2 regions of the Shinella agrisoli genome follow, and region 2 is predicted to be linked to the other one. Evidence: riboswitches for the same ligand, from Rfam matches in the RefSeq annotation. Region 2 holds a riboswitch; the other holds the start of a gene.
The links. Region 2 has a riboswitch for cobalamin ahead of nrdH (glutaredoxin-like protein NrdH). Riboswitches for the same ligand answer to the same signal wherever they lie in the genome.

Region 1 (8,698 bases), on a different contig from region 2:
CGATCTGGAAATCGCTCATCGACAGGGTCTCGAGCCAGAGCGGAAAGAACGGCAGGGCGATGCCGTTGACCATCATCGGCGCGCAGAAAACGAGGGCGATGCGCGCGGCGAAGAACGGCGGCGCGCCGGCGGACACGGTAAACCCTGAAGGGGCGGTCATTGGCGGGGAACCCGGGTTGGAATGCCTTCCGCTGTACCACGCCGATGTACGTACGCCAATCCGCTATTTCTGCGGATGCGCTGCCCTTCCGGAGCGGCGATCGCACACCGCCGCCCTGCCCTTCCGCGGAGGCGTTTCCAGTCCCTAGGCGGCTTCGGCGCTGGCCGGCTCCATCGCCTCGATCGCCCGCATCTGGCGCGACACTGGCACCACTTCGGCCGCGGCCGCGAGCTTCTGCCAGGTGATGAGCTCCATCGTCCCGTCGTGATGCTCGGCGATCGCCGTGCAGCTTTCCACCCAGTCGCCGCTGTTGATGTAGCGTATGCCATCGATCTCGGTGATGACGGCATGGTGGATGTGGCCGCAGATGACCCCGTCGGCATCGTTCCGGCGCGCCTCCTCCGCGACGACCTTCTGGAATTCGCCGATGAAGTTCACGGCCGATTTCACCTGCTGCTTGGCCCAGGAGGAGAACGACCAGTACGGCAGGCCGAGCTTGCGGCGGATGGCGGCGAAGACGACGTTGATCGCGATGGCCGCGTCGTAGGCCCAGTCGCCGAGATAGGCGACGACGCGGGCGTGGCGCACGACGACGTCGAACTCGTCGCCGTGCAGCACGAGGTAGCGCCGCCCGTCCGCCGCCTCGTGGATGATGCGCTCGGCCACCTCGACGCCGCCGAAATGGGTGCCGGGGAAGTCGCGCAGGAATTCGTCGTGGTTGCCGGGGATGTAGATGATGCGCGTGCCCTTGCGCGCCTTGCGCAGCAGCTTCTGCGTCACGTCGTTGAAGGCCTGCGGCCAGTACCAGTTGCGCTTCAGCCGCCAGCCGTCGACGATGTCGCCGACGAGCACGATGGTCTCCGCTTCATGATGCCGCAGGAAGTCGATCAGGAAGTCCGCCTTGGCCGCCTTCGATCCGAGGTGCACGTCCGAGATGAAGAGCGTGCGGAAGTGGCGGATATTGGGGTCAACGGGGGTCGCGGTCATGCGTTTGTCTCCGGGTGGCCGGCCGCCGCGATCACCTCGTGACGGGCGGCTTTCGTCCCGTTGAAAACCAGAGTCCTGTTTCAGATTGATGACACACCTATGCATTTTTCGTCCGCAAATAGGCATTGCGCAGGCGGCTGATTGCGGCTTTATGGAAGGTTCCGGAAACTTCACGTCGCGGCGGTTTCGTGCCACGAAGAGCCGCGACGAAAACAGCATATGGCAGGAAGCATCATGAGCACGGGTGACAAACCGAGGACGCAGAACGGCCCCGCGAGCGGCGACATCGACCAGCAGGCCCTCTTCTTCCACCGTCATCCCCGTCCCGGCAAGCTCGAGATCAACCCCACCAAGCCGCTCGGCAACCAGCGCGACCTGGCGCTCGCCTATTCGCCCGGCGTCGCCGCGCCGTGTCTTGCCATCCGCGACGACCCGAACACGGCCGCCGACTACACGGCCCGCTCGAACCTCGTCGCCGTCGTCTCCAACGGCACGGCCGTCCTCGGCCTCGGCAATATCGGGCCCCTGGCCTCCAAGCCCGTGATGGAGGGCAAGGCCGTCCTCTTCAAGAAGTTCGCCGGCATCGACGTCTTCGACATCGAGATCGACGCGCCGACCGTCGACGGGATGGTCGGCGTCATATCCGCGCTGGAGCCGACCTTCGGCGGCATCAACCTGGAGGACATCAAGGCGCCCGAATGCTTCGAGGTGGAGCGCCAGCTGCGCGAGAAGATGGACATTCCCGTCTTCCACGACGACCAGCACGGCACCGCGATCATCGTCGCCGCCGCGGTGCTGAACGGCCTGGAGCTCGCCGGCAAGGCGCTCGCCGACGCCAAGATCGTCGCCTCCGGCGCCGGCGCGGCGGCGCTCGCCTGCCTCAACCAGCTTGTCGTCCTCGGCGCCAGGGTGGAGAACATCTGGGTGCACGACATCGAAGGCCTCGTCTACAAGGGCCGCGAAGCGCTGATGGACCAGTGGAAGGCCGTCTACGCCCAGGAGACCGACAAGCGCCAGCTTTCCGAAACCATCGACGGCGCGGACGTCTTCCTCGGGCTTTCGGCCGCCGGCGTTCTGAAGCCCGAACTCCTCGCCCGCATGGCGGAAAAGCCGCTGATCATGGCGCTCGCCAACCCGACGCCGGAGATCATGCCGGAAGAGGCGCGCGCCGCGCGGCCGGACGCCATGATTTGCACCGGCCGCTCGGATTTCCCCAACCAGGTCAACAACGTCATCTGCTTCCCCTACATCTTCCGCGGCGCGCTCGACTGCGGCGCCCGCACCATCAACGAGGAGATGAAGATGGCGGCGGTCAGGGCGATCGCCGGCCTCGCCCGCGAGGAGGTCTCCGACGTCGCCGCGCGCGCCTATTCCGGCGACACGCCGAGCTTCGGGCCGAACTACCTGATCCCCTCGCCCTTCGACCAGCGCCTCATCCTGCGCATCGCGCCGGCCGTGGCCCGCGCGGCGGCCGAAACCGGCGTCGCCTCGCGCCCGATCACCGATTTCGACGCCTATCTCGACCAGCTCAACCGCTTCGTCTGGCGCTCCGGCTTCATCATGAAGCCGATCTTCGCCGCCGCGAAGAAGGCGGAGAAGAAGCGCGTTATCTTCGCCGAAGGCGAGGACGAGCGCGTGCTGCGCGCCGCCCAGGTGCTACTGGAGGAGGAGATCGCCAGGCCGATCCTGATCGGCCGCCCGCAGATCATCGAGACGCGCCTCAAGCGCTACGGCCTGCGCGTGCGCCCGCACACCGACTTCGAGGTGGTGAACCCGGAAGACGATCCGCGCTACCGCGACTATGTGGACGACTACTTCCGCATCGTCGGCCGCAAAGGCGTGATCCCGGAAGCCGCCCGCACCATCGTGCGCACGAACCAGACGGTCATCGGCGCGCTCGCCGTCAAGCGCGGCGAGGCCGATGCGCTGATCTGCGGCGTGGAAGGCCGCTATGCCAAGCACCTTCGCGACGTCAGCCAGATCATCGGCAAGAAGGAGGGCGTGCTCGATTTCTCCGCGCTCAGCCTGCTGATCTCGCAGCGCGGCGCCACCTTCTTCACCGATACCTACGTGACGATGGAGCCGACGGCCGAGGAGGTCGCGCAGATGACCATCATGGCGGCGCAGGAAATCCGCCGCTTCGGCATCACGCCGCGCGCCGCCCTCGTCTCGCATTCCAACTTCGGCTCGCGCGATTCGGAAAGCGCCTTCAAGATGCGCAAGGCGATGGAGATGGTGCGCGACATGGATCCGGACCTCGAGGCGGACGGCGAAATGCACGGCGATGCCGCCATTTCCGAGGCGCTGCGCCAGCGCGTCATGCCGGATTCGACCCTGACGGGCGAGGCGAACCTGCTGGTCTTCCCGAACCTCGACGCCGCCAACATCACGCTCGGCGTGGTGAAGACCATGACGGACAGCCTGCATGTCGGGCCGATCCTGCTCGGCGCCGCCATGCCCGCCCACATCCTGTCGCCGTCCGTCACCTCGCGCGGCGTGGTCAACATGGCGGCGCTCGCCGTCGTGGAGGCGTCCAACCCGGCCTGACCCGCGCCATCCGCCTTATGAAGCGGCCGCCGCTCCGGCGGCCGTTCTCGTTCAAAGCTCCAGCCGGCGCGTGATGCCGATCGCCGCCAGGAACGGCTCGTCGTGGCTGGCGACGAGGAGCGCGCCGTCATAGGCCCGCAAGCCCGCCTCCACCGCCTCTATGGAGGCGATGTCGAGATGGTTCGTCGGCTCGTCGAGGATGAGAAGCGCCGGCGGCCTGGGGCCGCCGAGCACGCAGGCAAGCCCGGCGCGCAGGAGCTGCCCGCCGCTGAGGCTGCCGGCGGCCTGCAAGGCGGCGTCCGCGCGGAACATGAAGCGCGCCAGCGCCGCACGGCAGGCGTTTTCGTCCGCCTCCGGGTTGATCCGCAGGAAGTTGTCGCGGATCGGCAGCAAGGGGTCGAGCAGGCTCACGCGCTGGTCGAGCATGGCGACGTCGGTGAAGCGCCGCACGCTTCCCTGCCAGGGTCGAAGCCGGCCGGTGACGAGCGCCAGGAACGTCGTCTTGCCCGAACCGTTCGGCCCCGTCACCGCCACGCGCTCCGGCCCGGTCATGGCGAAGGAAAGATCGCGGATCACGGGCCGCGCCGGCAGGTGGCCGGCCGTAACGCCGTCCATCCTCAGCACCATCCGGCTTTCGGGAAGATGCGTCGGCGGCACCGTGACGGTCAGCGGCTGGAGGATCTCGATGCGCTCGCGGGCCGCCGAGACCGCTTCGGCCGCCTTGGCTTGCCGGCTTTCGGCGAGCCGCGCATGGGCGCCTCCCGTCAGCTCGCTTCGCTCCTTCATCGCGCCGAGCACGATGCGCGGAATGTCGCCCCGCGCCTTCCTGCGACGCCCCGCACCGTCCTTGCGCGCCTTGCGCTCCGCGATGGTCTGCATGGTGCGCGCCACGTCCGCCGCCTGCTTTTCCGCGTCCGCGAGGTCCCGGTGCGCGGCCGCGAGCTCCAGCGCCTTGCGCTCGCGATAGGCGCTCCAGCTGCCGCCGTAGCGCGCCGCGCCGAGCGTCGTCAGCTCGACGATGGCGTCCATGGTCTCGAGCAGTTCGCGGTCGTGGCTGACGACGATCGCGCCGGCCCGCCAGCCGGCCAGCATGTCGACGACGGCGCGCCGCCCGTCCCTGTCGAGATTGTTCGTCGGCTCGTCGAGCAGCAGGAAGTCCGGTTCGCGGAAGACGAGCGCGGCCAGCGCCGCGCGCGTATGCTGGCCGCCGGAAAGAGCGGCAAGCCGCGTGTCCGGCTCCGCCTCCAGCCCGACGCGGGCGAGCGCGGCGGTAAGCCGCGTCTCCAGCGTCCAGTCGGCCTCGGCAAGGTCGTCCGCCTCCGCCTCGCCCCGCTCGGCCCGGCGAAGAAGATCGAGCGCCTTCCCGACGCCGAACAGGCCGGCGACGGTTTCCTCCGGCGCAACCTGCACGCTCTGGCGCAGGAAGCCGAGCGTCCCGTCGACCGTGACGGCGCCGGCCTGCGGGATGAGATCGCCGGTCATGAGCCTCAGCAGCGTCGTCTTGCCGACGCCGTTGCGGCCGACGAGGCCGGCGCGCTCCGACCCGAAGGTCAGGTCGATATCGGAAAGGAGCGTGTGTCCGTCAGGCGTGGACCACGTGATTTTGGAAAGCGTGATGGAATGCGGCATGGATACGGATTTCCCCGATGGCAAAGCGAAGTCGGTTTGCGGTCGGGTCGAAATCCATGGTGCACCATCCGGTCGGCGTTGACGACGGCCGGTATCTAGAGCCGAATGGTGGCCCTTGCAAGGCAAGCGGTGCCGCCGCCGTTAATCACAAATGCGGGAGGACGTTGCGCGCGCCCCCGCACGACCTATGATAGGGGCCGATCGGATCGGCTGCGCCGGCCGGCAGCACCAGGCGTTCAGGGATCGGGAATTGAAGGGACGCGCTCGTCTTCTCCTTGCCATTGCAACCGGCCTGCCGCTTCTTCTGTCGGGCGGCACGGCGGCGGCGGATGTGTGCGGGCGCATCCGGGCCGAGCTTGCGAACATGCCGAAGGTCCTCGTCGACACGGCGAGCGCGCGCAAATATGCCGGCGCCATCACCCGCCAGAACATCCAGCTGCGCAAGGCGAAGAGCGACCAGCGCCGCCTCGGCTGCTCGTCGGGCAGCATCGTCGTCATCGGCGGCGCGAATGCGAAGGCCTGCGCCACGCTCGCGTCCGTCATCGGCAAGATGGAGCGCAACCTCCAGATTCTCGACAAGAAGCGCCGCGAATTTTCCGGCGGCGGCGCCTCGCAAGGCAGGCGCAACGTGCTGAAAGCGTCGCTGGAGACGAACGGCTGCAACGGCAAGCCGAAGGTGACGCCGGTCGCCGCGACGGAGACGCTGCGGACGATCGACGAGACGCGCACCCTGCCGCTCGGCACGGCGCCGGAGGGCAGCGAGCGGCTGCAGCTGCGCTCCCTCGGCGGCAGTTCCGGCCATGGGAACCTGCGCACCGTCTGCGTGCGCACCTGCGACGGCGGCTTCTTCCCGATCTCCTCCGGCGCCACGCCGCTCGATTTCCGCCGCGACCAGAAGGTTTGCGCGATGATGTGCCCGCAAACCGAGACGGAGCTCTTCTACCAGTCGATGACGAACGGTGAGGAGACCGAGCAGATGACCTCGACGGTCACCGGCCGCCCCTATTACGAACTGCCGAACGCCTTCTCATACCGCACGCGCGATCTCTCCAAGCCGGGATCCTGCGGCTGCAATCTCGCCGCCTACCATCAGGAAATGATCAAGCGCGGGAAGGCGGCGAAAGGCGATGGCACGCAGACCGCCAGCACGGGCGGGGCCGGCGCCGAGCAGAGCGGTTCGATCACCACCATCCGCACCTTGCCGAAGAAGGAGGAAGCCGCGGCCGGGACACCGGCGAGGGTCGAGGAACGCGTCTACGATCCGTCGACGAGCAAGGTGCGTACGGTCGGCCCGGTCTTCCTGCCGGAAAACTCCACCGCCATCGATCTCGGCCGTCCGGCCGATGCCGGCGTCGACTGACGTCCGCTCCGCCGTCCGGCCAGCGCTCCTCGAACACGAGGTCCTCCAGCGGCAGGCGCTGCCGCCATCCCTTCACGGCAAGCTCCGGCTCCGCGTAGAGCCGGTCCACGAAACCGACGCAGAGCCAGGCGACGATCTCGACATGCTCAGGAATGCCGAGGATCTGCCGGATGTCGCTGTCGTGGAAGATGCTGACCCAGCCGACGCCGACCCCTTCAGCCCGCGCGGCGAGCCACAGGTTCTGCACGGCGCAGACCGTGGAATAGACGTCCATGCGCGGATTGTGCGTGCGTCCCAGCACCACCTTGCCGCCGCGCGTCGGATCGCAGGTCACGCAGATGGAAAGCGGCGCCTTCAGGATGCCTTCGAGCTTCAGCGCCCGGTACTGCGCCTGCCGCCCGCCCTCGAACATCGCCGCCGCCTCGGCATTGGCCTTGAGGAAGGCCGCATGCACGGCGCGCCGCGTCGCCTCGCTGCGCACGATGAGGAAATTCCACGGCTGCATGAAGCCCACCGAAGGCGCGCTGTGCGCGGCATGCAGCAGGCGGCGGACGAGGTCGTCCGGCAGAGGATCGGCCAGAAACTCGTCGCGCACGTCGCGGCGCGTTTCGATGGCGCGGTAGACGGCCTGCCTGTCCGCGTGCGGAAAGGCGCCCGCCCGGACCAGATGGTCCCAGGGTTCGGTTCGCATCGTCATCTCCCCAACAATGCGCACAACCTGCCGCCGTCCGCGCGGTCCGGTCTATCTCGCCAGGCCGGTCTTCTGACTTCGGTTCCCGCAGCGAGCGCCTGCCTTCCCGGTTGAAAAGCCAGTGGCAAAAGCTTGAATCGATTCAAGCTTTGCGGCGCACGTCATCCCCGTCACAGCGTTGGGCACGTTCCGGACCTGGGGTCTGCCCCGCACCGGATTCCCGATTCTCCCGCAAAGCGGGCACCTGACGGAAGGGATATGCGCACGGCTTTCGCGCGCGAGCAAGCCCGGCCGCACCGCACGCCTGTCCGAAAACGCCTCAGAGCGGCGCGGCCGGATGGGGCGAAGCGTCGTAGGCACCCCAGATCGACTGGTCGAAACAGATGACCGAGCCCGTCATCAGGCCGGACTCCTCCGAGGAAAGATAGGCGCAGGCGCGCGCCACCTCCGCCGGATCGACCAGGCGCCCGAAGGGCTGCGCCGCCGCCGCCTTCGCCAGCCAGTCGTCGGCCGCACCGTGGTATTCGCGCTGGATGCGGTCCTCGCCTTCCGAGGCCATCCAGCCGATATTGAGGCCGTTGACGCGGATGCGGTTGCGCAGGACCGCATAGGCCGTGTTCCTGGTCAGCGTCTCCAGCGCGCCCTTGGAGGCGCAATAGGCGGCGATGAACGGCTGGCCGGCCCTGGCCGACATCGAGCCGATATTGACGATCGTGCCTTCTATCCTCTCCCGCCGCATCACCCTGATCGCCTCCTGCATCAGGAAGAACGGCGCACGCACGTTGACCGCGAACATCCGGTCGAAGAGCTCCGGGCTCGTGTCGAGGATCGTGCCGCGGTCGGTGATGGCCGCGGCGTTCACCAGCGCGTCCACGCGGCCGAAGGCGTTGTCGGCGGCGGCGATCACCGCCCGCGCGTCCTCGACCCTTTCGAGGTCCGCCCGCACATAGACCGTCTTCACGCCCGTCCCGTCGTAGATCTCGGCGGCCTTCGCCTCGCCCTTTCCGGCGTTGCGGCCGCAGATGACGAGGCCCGCCGCGCCGCGCTCGGCAAACAGCCGGGCGATCGTTGCGCCCAGCCCCTGCGTTCCTCCCGTCACGACGGCGATCCTGCCGTCCAGCCGTGCACCGTTGCTCATCGCATTCCTCCCTCCATAAAGCGGTTCGGGCCCCTCCGAGCTTCGGAGGAGCCTTCGATCCGGATGATTCGATTTGTCAGCTCACGCGCCTTTCGGACTGTTCCTGAAGCGCTTTTTCGAATTTTTCCGCCTCCCAGCCTTCGGCCAGCGCTTCGCGCATCAATGCCGCCTGGGTCTTCGGCGCCA
Region 2 (6,421 bases):
GGCATGCCGATTGCGGCCATGCGCATCACGGCCACGGCGTCCCGGCGCTCGAAATGACGAAATGGTTCGACACGAACTATCACTACATGGTTCCGGAAGTCTCCGAGGACCAGGCCTTCAGGCTCACCTCGCACAAGCCGGTCGATCACTTCCTGGAAGCCAAGGCGCTCGGCATCCATACACGTCCGGTCGTGCTCGGCCCGGTCACCTTCCTCAAGCTCGCCAAGGCCCGTCCCGCCACGTTCAAGCCGCTCGACCTGCTGGCGAAGCTGCTTCCGGTCTACGAAGAGCTGTTCGGCAGGCTGGGCGCCGCCGGCGCGGACTGGGTGCAGGTCGACGAACCGGTCCTCGCCCTGGATCTGACGGAGGGTGAGCGCCACGCCTTCAAGATGGCCTATGAGCGCCTTGCCGCCGCCGTTCCGGGCCTGAAGCTGATGCTGACGACCTATTTCGGCGCCCTCGATGACAATCTCGCGGCTGCCGCCGCCCTTCCGGTCGCCGGCCTCCATGTCGACCTCGTGCGCGCGCCGGAACAGCTCGATGCGGTCGCCGCGGCCGTGCGGGCCGGCCAGGTGCTTTCGCTCGGCGTCATCGACGGGCGCAACATCTGGCGCGCCGACCTTGCCGCCATCGTCGACCGGCTGGCGCCCTTGGTTTCCGCGCGTGGAGCCGATGCCGTCGAGGTCGCGGCCTCGTGCTCGCTCCTCCATGTGCCGATCGACCTCGCGCTCGAAACGGCGCTCGACGGCGACCTCAAGGGCTGGCTCGCTTTCGCCACCCAGAAGCTCGGCGAGCTTTCGACCCTCGGCAAGGGGCTTGCGCAGGGGAAGGAGGCCGTGCGGGAGGCGTTGAACGACGCCTCGAAAGCCGTTGCCGCCCGTGCGTCTTCGCCGAAGGTGACCGATCCGCTCGTGCAGGGCCGGATCGCCGGCATCGATGACGGGATGAAGACGCGCGCGAGCCCCTTCGAGCAGCGCCGCACGCTCCAGGCGGATGCGGTCCGGCTGCCGCTGTTCCCGACGACGACGATCGGTTCGTTTCCGCAGACGAGCGAGGTCCGCAAGGCCCGCGCCGCCCATGCAAAGGGCGAATTGAGCTACATGGACTATCAGGCCTTCCTCCGGAGGCAGACCGGCCTCGTCATACGCTGGCAGGAGGAAATCGGCCTCGACGTGCTCGTGCACGGCGAGTTCGAGCGCAACGACATGGTCCAATACTTCGGCGAACAGCTCGCCGGTTTCGCCTTCACCAGGCATGCCTGGGTGCAGAGCTACGGCTCGCGCTATGTGCGCCCGCCCATCATCTTCGGCGACGTCTCGCGGCCCAACCCGATGACGGTCGAATGGTGGAAATATGCCCAGTCCCTGACGCAAAAGCCCGTGAAGGGCATGCTGACCGGGCCCGTGACCATCCTCAACTGGTCCTTCGTCCGAGACGATCTTCCGCGCGAGGCGATATGCCGCCAGATCGCGCTCGCGATCCGGGACGAGGTTCTGGACCTGGAGAAGGCCGGCGCGAAGATGATCCAGATCGACGAGGCGGCGCTGCGCGAGGGCCTGCCGCTCCGCCACAAGGACTGGCAGCACTATCTCGACTGGGCGGTCGAATCCTTCCGCCTTTGCTCCGGCGGCGTGGCGGACCGGACGCAGATCCATACCCATATGTGCTACTCGGAGTTCAACGACATCATCGCGGCCATCGCCGCGATGGACGCCGACGTCATCTCCATCGAGACATCCCGCTCGAAGATGGAACTGCTCGATGCCTTCCGGAACTTCAGGTACCCGAACGAGATCGGCCCCGGTGTCTACGACATCCATTCGCCGCGCGTGCCGGAGGTCGACGAGATGACGGACCTTTTGTCGCTCGCCCGCCTGCGCCTCGAGGACAGGCAGCTTTGGATCAATCCGGACTGCGGCCTCAAGACACGCCGGTGGGAGGAGGTCAGGCCCGCGCTCGCCAACATGGTCGAGGCGGCATGGCGCCTGCGCAAGGCCGGCGGCTCCGCCGAGCCGGCGGCGGCATCGCGATGAGCCCTGAAGGCGAAACCCTTGCGGTGCCGGGAGCGATCCCGGCATCGTCGAGCCGGCTGGGCGATCTCGCCTTTCCCGGCGATACGAACCATCACGGTACGCTCTTCGGCGGTGCGGGGCTTGCGCTGTGCCCTTCGTGACCACATCCTGCGACCGCGTCGGCTTCCAGGCTCCGGCCTGCATGGGCGAACTGGTCGAGGTTGCGGGGCATGTGACGCGAGCTCTGGTCGGAAGACCTGATGAGCGGCGCCCGCACATGCACCGCAAACGGCCGCTTCGGCATGGTCGCCGTCGATGGCCGGGATTGCCCCGTTTCCATCCATCACAACGAAACCGTTGATAACGCATCATAGCCATTGACGCATTTTTTACCTCGTCTACTATATCTTGTGTTCGAGGTTCCTTCGATTCGAGAGGATCGAAGGCTAAGACGGGAATCCGGTGCGGCCATGACGGCCGCGCAAGTCCGGAGCTGCCCCCGCAACTGTAAGCGGCGAGCATTCGTTCGACAAAGCCACTGGGGCGCAAATGCCTTGGGAAGGCGGACGGATGCGGCGACCCGCAAGCCAGGAGACCTGCCTCGCGCATGAACGTCCACGGGCGGGGTGTCCGGCAGGCGAGCGACGGGTTGCGGAATGACGCCGCCCCGCCGTTTCCCCGAATGTCCCGCATAATCGCTTCGGGGTGAAGTCATGTCGATCCTGTTACCAGCCTACCCGCGCGAGTAAGCGGCGCCCCGCGTCCGGCCGTCCGTGGACGGTCGCTCATGTCCATCTCCAGCCCATCGAACGGCCGTCGGCGGATGTCCGAACGATCCCTCATGCCTGATTGAAAATACGAGGAAAGCCATGTCCATCACCGTCTACAGCAAGCCCGCCTGCGTCCAGTGCACCGCGACCACTCGCGCGCTCGACCGCCAGGGCATCGACTACCGGGTCGTCGACATCTCCGAGGATGCGAATGCCTTCGCGCTCGTCCAGGGCCTCGGCTACCGGCAGGTGCCGGTCGTCGTCGCCGGCGAGCGGCACTGGGCTGGGTTCCGTCCGGACATGATCAGCGCGCTCGCCTGAGCCGGCACGATGGCCGGGCTCGTCTATTTCTCCAGCCGGTCGGAGAACACCCGCCGCTTCGTTGAGAGGCTCGGGATGGAAGCCCTGCGCCTGCCGGTCGATGCGAGCGGGGAGCCGCCCGAGGTCCGGCAGCCCTTCGTGCTGGTTTCGCCGACCTATGGCGGGGGCGGCGAGAAGGGGGCGGTGCCGAAGCCGGTCATCCGCTTCCTCAACAATCCGAACAATCGCAGCCTCATCCGCGGCGTGATCGCGGCCGGCAACACCAATTTCGGCACCGGATACGCCGTCGCGGGAAACATCATCTCGGCGAAGTGCGCGGTGCCCTACCTCTACCGTTTCGAGCTGCTCGGGACGGATGAGGACGTCGACAACGTCAGACAGGGACTGGAACGGTTTTGGACACGATGACGATAGACAAGCCGGCGAAGGCGCCGGAAATCACGGCGCTGGACTACCACGCGCTCAACGCCATGCTGAACCTTTACGACGAGAACGGAAAGATCCAGCTCGACAAGGACCGGCAGGCGGCCAAGCAGTATTTCCTCCAGCACGTCAACCAGAACACCGTCTTCTTCCATAACCTCAGGGAAAAGCTCGATTACCTGGTGACCGAGGGCTATTACGAGCAAGAGGTGCTGGACCAGTATTCCTTCAATTTCGTGCGCGATCTCTTCGATCACGCCTATGCGAAGAAGTTCCGCTTCCCGACCTTCCTCGGCGCCTTCAAGTATTACACCTCCTACACGCTGAAGACCTTCGACGGGAAGCGCTACCTGGAGCGTTACGAAGACCGCGTCTGCATGGTGGCGCTGACGCTGGCGCGCGGCAACGAGGCGTTCGCCCGCGACCTCGTCGACGAGATCATCTCCGGCCGGTTCCAGCCGGCGACCCCCACCTTCCTCAACGCCGGCAAGAAGCAGCGCGGCGAGCTCGTCTCCTGCTTCCTGCTGCGCGTCGAGGACAACATGGAGAGCATCGGCCGCGCGATCAACTCGGCCCTCCAGCTTTCCAAGCGCGGCGGGGGCGTCGCGCTCTGCCTCACCAACCTTCGCGAGATGGGCGCGCCGATCAAGCAGATCGAGAACCAGTCTTCCGGCGTTATCCCGGTGATGAAGCTGCTGGAGGACTCGTTCTCCTACGCCAACCAGCTCGGCGCGCGGCAGGGGGCGGGGGCCGTCTATCTCCACGCCCACCACCCGGACATCATGCGCTTCCTCGACACCAAGCGGGAGAACGCCGACGAGAAGATCCGCATCAAGACGCTCTCGCTCGGCGTCGTCATCCCGGACATCACCTTCGAGCTGGCGAAGAACAACGAGGACATGTACCTCTTCTCCCCGCACGACGTGGAACGCGTCTACGGCGTGCCCTTCACCGAGATCTCGGTGACGGAGAAGTACCGCGAGATGGTCGAGGACGCCCGCATCCGCAAGAAGAAGATCAGGGCGCGCGAGTTCTTCCAGGTCATCGCCGAGATCCAGTTCGAGTCGGGCTATCCCTACATCATGTTCGAGGACACGGTGAACCGCGAGAACCCGATCGCCGGCCGCATCACCATGAGCAATCTCTGCTCGGAGATCCTCCAGGTGAGCGAGGCGAGCGAATTCAACGACGACCTCTCCTATGCGAAGATGGGCAAGGACATCTCCTGCAACCTCGGTTCGCTCAACATCGCCGCCGCGATGGACAGCCCCGATTTCGGCCACACGATCGAGACGTCGATCCGCGCGCTGACCGCCGTTTCCGAGATGAGCCGCATCTCCTCGGTCCCCTCGGTCGAGAAAGGCAACGACGACAGCCACGCGATCGGCCTCGGCCAGATGAACCTGCACGGCTATCTCGCCCGCGAGCGCATCTTCTACGGCTCTGAGGAAGGCATCGACTTCACCAATATCTACTTCTATACGGTGACCTATCACGCCGTCCGCGCCTCCAACCGGCTGGCGGTCGAGAAGGGCCGGAGTTTCAAGGGCTTCGAGAACTCGAAATACGCTTCCGGGGAATATTTCGACAAATACACCGAAGCCGAATGGCTGCCGGCGACGCAGAGGGTGAGGGCGATCTTCGAGGAGGCCGGGATCCATATCCCGACGCGGCAGGACTGGCTGGACCTGAAGGCGGCGGTCATGGAAGGCGGCCTCTACAACCAGAACCTCCAGGCCGTGCCGCCGACCGGCTCGATCTCCTACATCAACCACTCGACCTCCTCGATCCATCCGATCGTCTCGAAGATCGAGATCCGCAAGGAGGGCAAGATCGGCCGCGTCTACTATCCGGCCGCCTATCTTACCAACGACAACCTGGAATATTATCAGGACGCCTACGAGATCGGCCCGGAGAAGATCATCGACACCTATGCGGCGGCGACGCAGCATGTCGACCAGGGGCTCTCGCTGACGCTGTTCTTCCGCGACACGGCGACGACGCGCGACATCAACCGGGCGCAGATCCACGCCTGGAAGAAGGGCATCAAGACCATCTACTACATCCGCCTTCGCCAGATGGCGCTGTCCGGCACGGAAGTGCAGGGCTGCGTGTCGTGCGCGCTTTGAATCGTGGCCTGCGCCTCACCCTAGCCCTCTCCCCCCAGGCGGGGAGAGGGGACGTGCCATGCGAACCGTCCGGAGGAGCGGGACGGTACGGCATATGCCTTCTCCCCGCTTGCGGGGAGAAGGTGGCGGCAGCCGGATGAGGGGCCAGCCAGCCAGGTTAGCAATCAAGGACACCCGAATGAACATGCACGCCAAGCCCGCAAGCCGCATCCGCGCCATCAACTGGAACCGCATCGAGGACGACAAGGATCTCGAGGTCTGGAACCGCCTCACCGGCAATTTCTGGCTGCCGGAAAAGGTGCCGCTTTCCAACGACATCCCGTCCTGGGCGACATTGAAGCCGGAGGAGCAGAAGCTCACCATCCGCGTCTTCACCGGCCTCACGCTGCTGGACACGATCCAGAACGGCGTCGGCGCGGTGACGCTGATGGCGGATTCCGCCACGCCGCACGAGGAGGCGGTGCTCTCCAATATCTCCTTCATGGAGGCGGTCCACGCGCGCTCCTATTCGTCCATCTTCTCGACGCTCTGCCTGACGCCGGACGTGGACGACGCCTACCGCTGGTCGGAGGAGAACGAGTTCCTGCAAAGGAAATCCGCGCTGATCATGGCGCAATATGCCTCGGGCGATGCCTTGAAGAAGAAGGTCGCCTCCGTCTTCCTCGAGAGCTTCCTGTTCTATTCCGGTTTCTACCTGCCCATGTACTGGTCGAGCCGCGCCAAGCTCACCAACACCGCCGACCTCATCCGCCTCATCATCCGCGAC

Region 1: linked by a shared signal. The riboswitch ahead of bluB (5,6-dimethylbenzimidazole synthase) and the one ahead of nrdH (glutaredoxin-like protein NrdH) in region 2 are both predicted to bind cobalamin.

What each region holds. Positions count from the first base shown of each region.
Region 1 is NZ_JBJIEP010000015.1:38,538-47,235, reverse strand. It holds gene ACIIOY_RS16525 (MFS transporter) at 1-160, opposite strand, end outside; gene ACIIOY_RS16520 (UDP-2,3-diacylglucosamine diphosphatase) at 305-1,147, opposite strand; gene ACIIOY_RS16515 (NADP-dependent malic enzyme) at 1,382-3,694, shown strand; gene ACIIOY_RS16510 (ABC-F family ATP-binding cassette domain-containing protein) at 3,746-5,323, opposite strand; gene ACIIOY_RS16505 (DUF2865 domain-containing protein) at 5,574-6,683, shown strand; partial or broken gene bluB (5,6-dimethylbenzimidazole synthase) at 6,703-7,374, opposite strand; cobalamin riboswitch at 7,420-7,637, opposite strand; gene ACIIOY_RS16495 (SDR family oxidoreductase) at 7,694-8,512, opposite strand; gene ACIIOY_RS16490 (phytanoyl-CoA dioxygenase family protein) at 8,589-8,698, opposite strand, start outside.
Region 2 is NZ_JBJIEP010000017.1:87,216-93,636, forward strand. It holds gene metE (5-methyltetrahydropteroyltriglutamate--homocysteine S-methyltransferase) at 1-2,033, shown strand, start outside; gene ACIIOY_RS18295 (hypothetical protein) at 2,030-2,173, shown strand; cobalamin riboswitch at 2,413-2,630, shown strand; gene nrdH (glutaredoxin-like protein NrdH) at 2,882-3,103, shown strand; gene nrdI (class Ib ribonucleoside-diphosphate reductase assembly flavoprotein NrdI) at 3,113-3,511, shown strand; gene nrdE (class 1b ribonucleoside-diphosphate reductase subunit alpha) at 3,508-5,655, shown strand; gene nrdF (class 1b ribonucleoside-diphosphate reductase subunit beta) at 5,834-6,421, shown strand, end outside.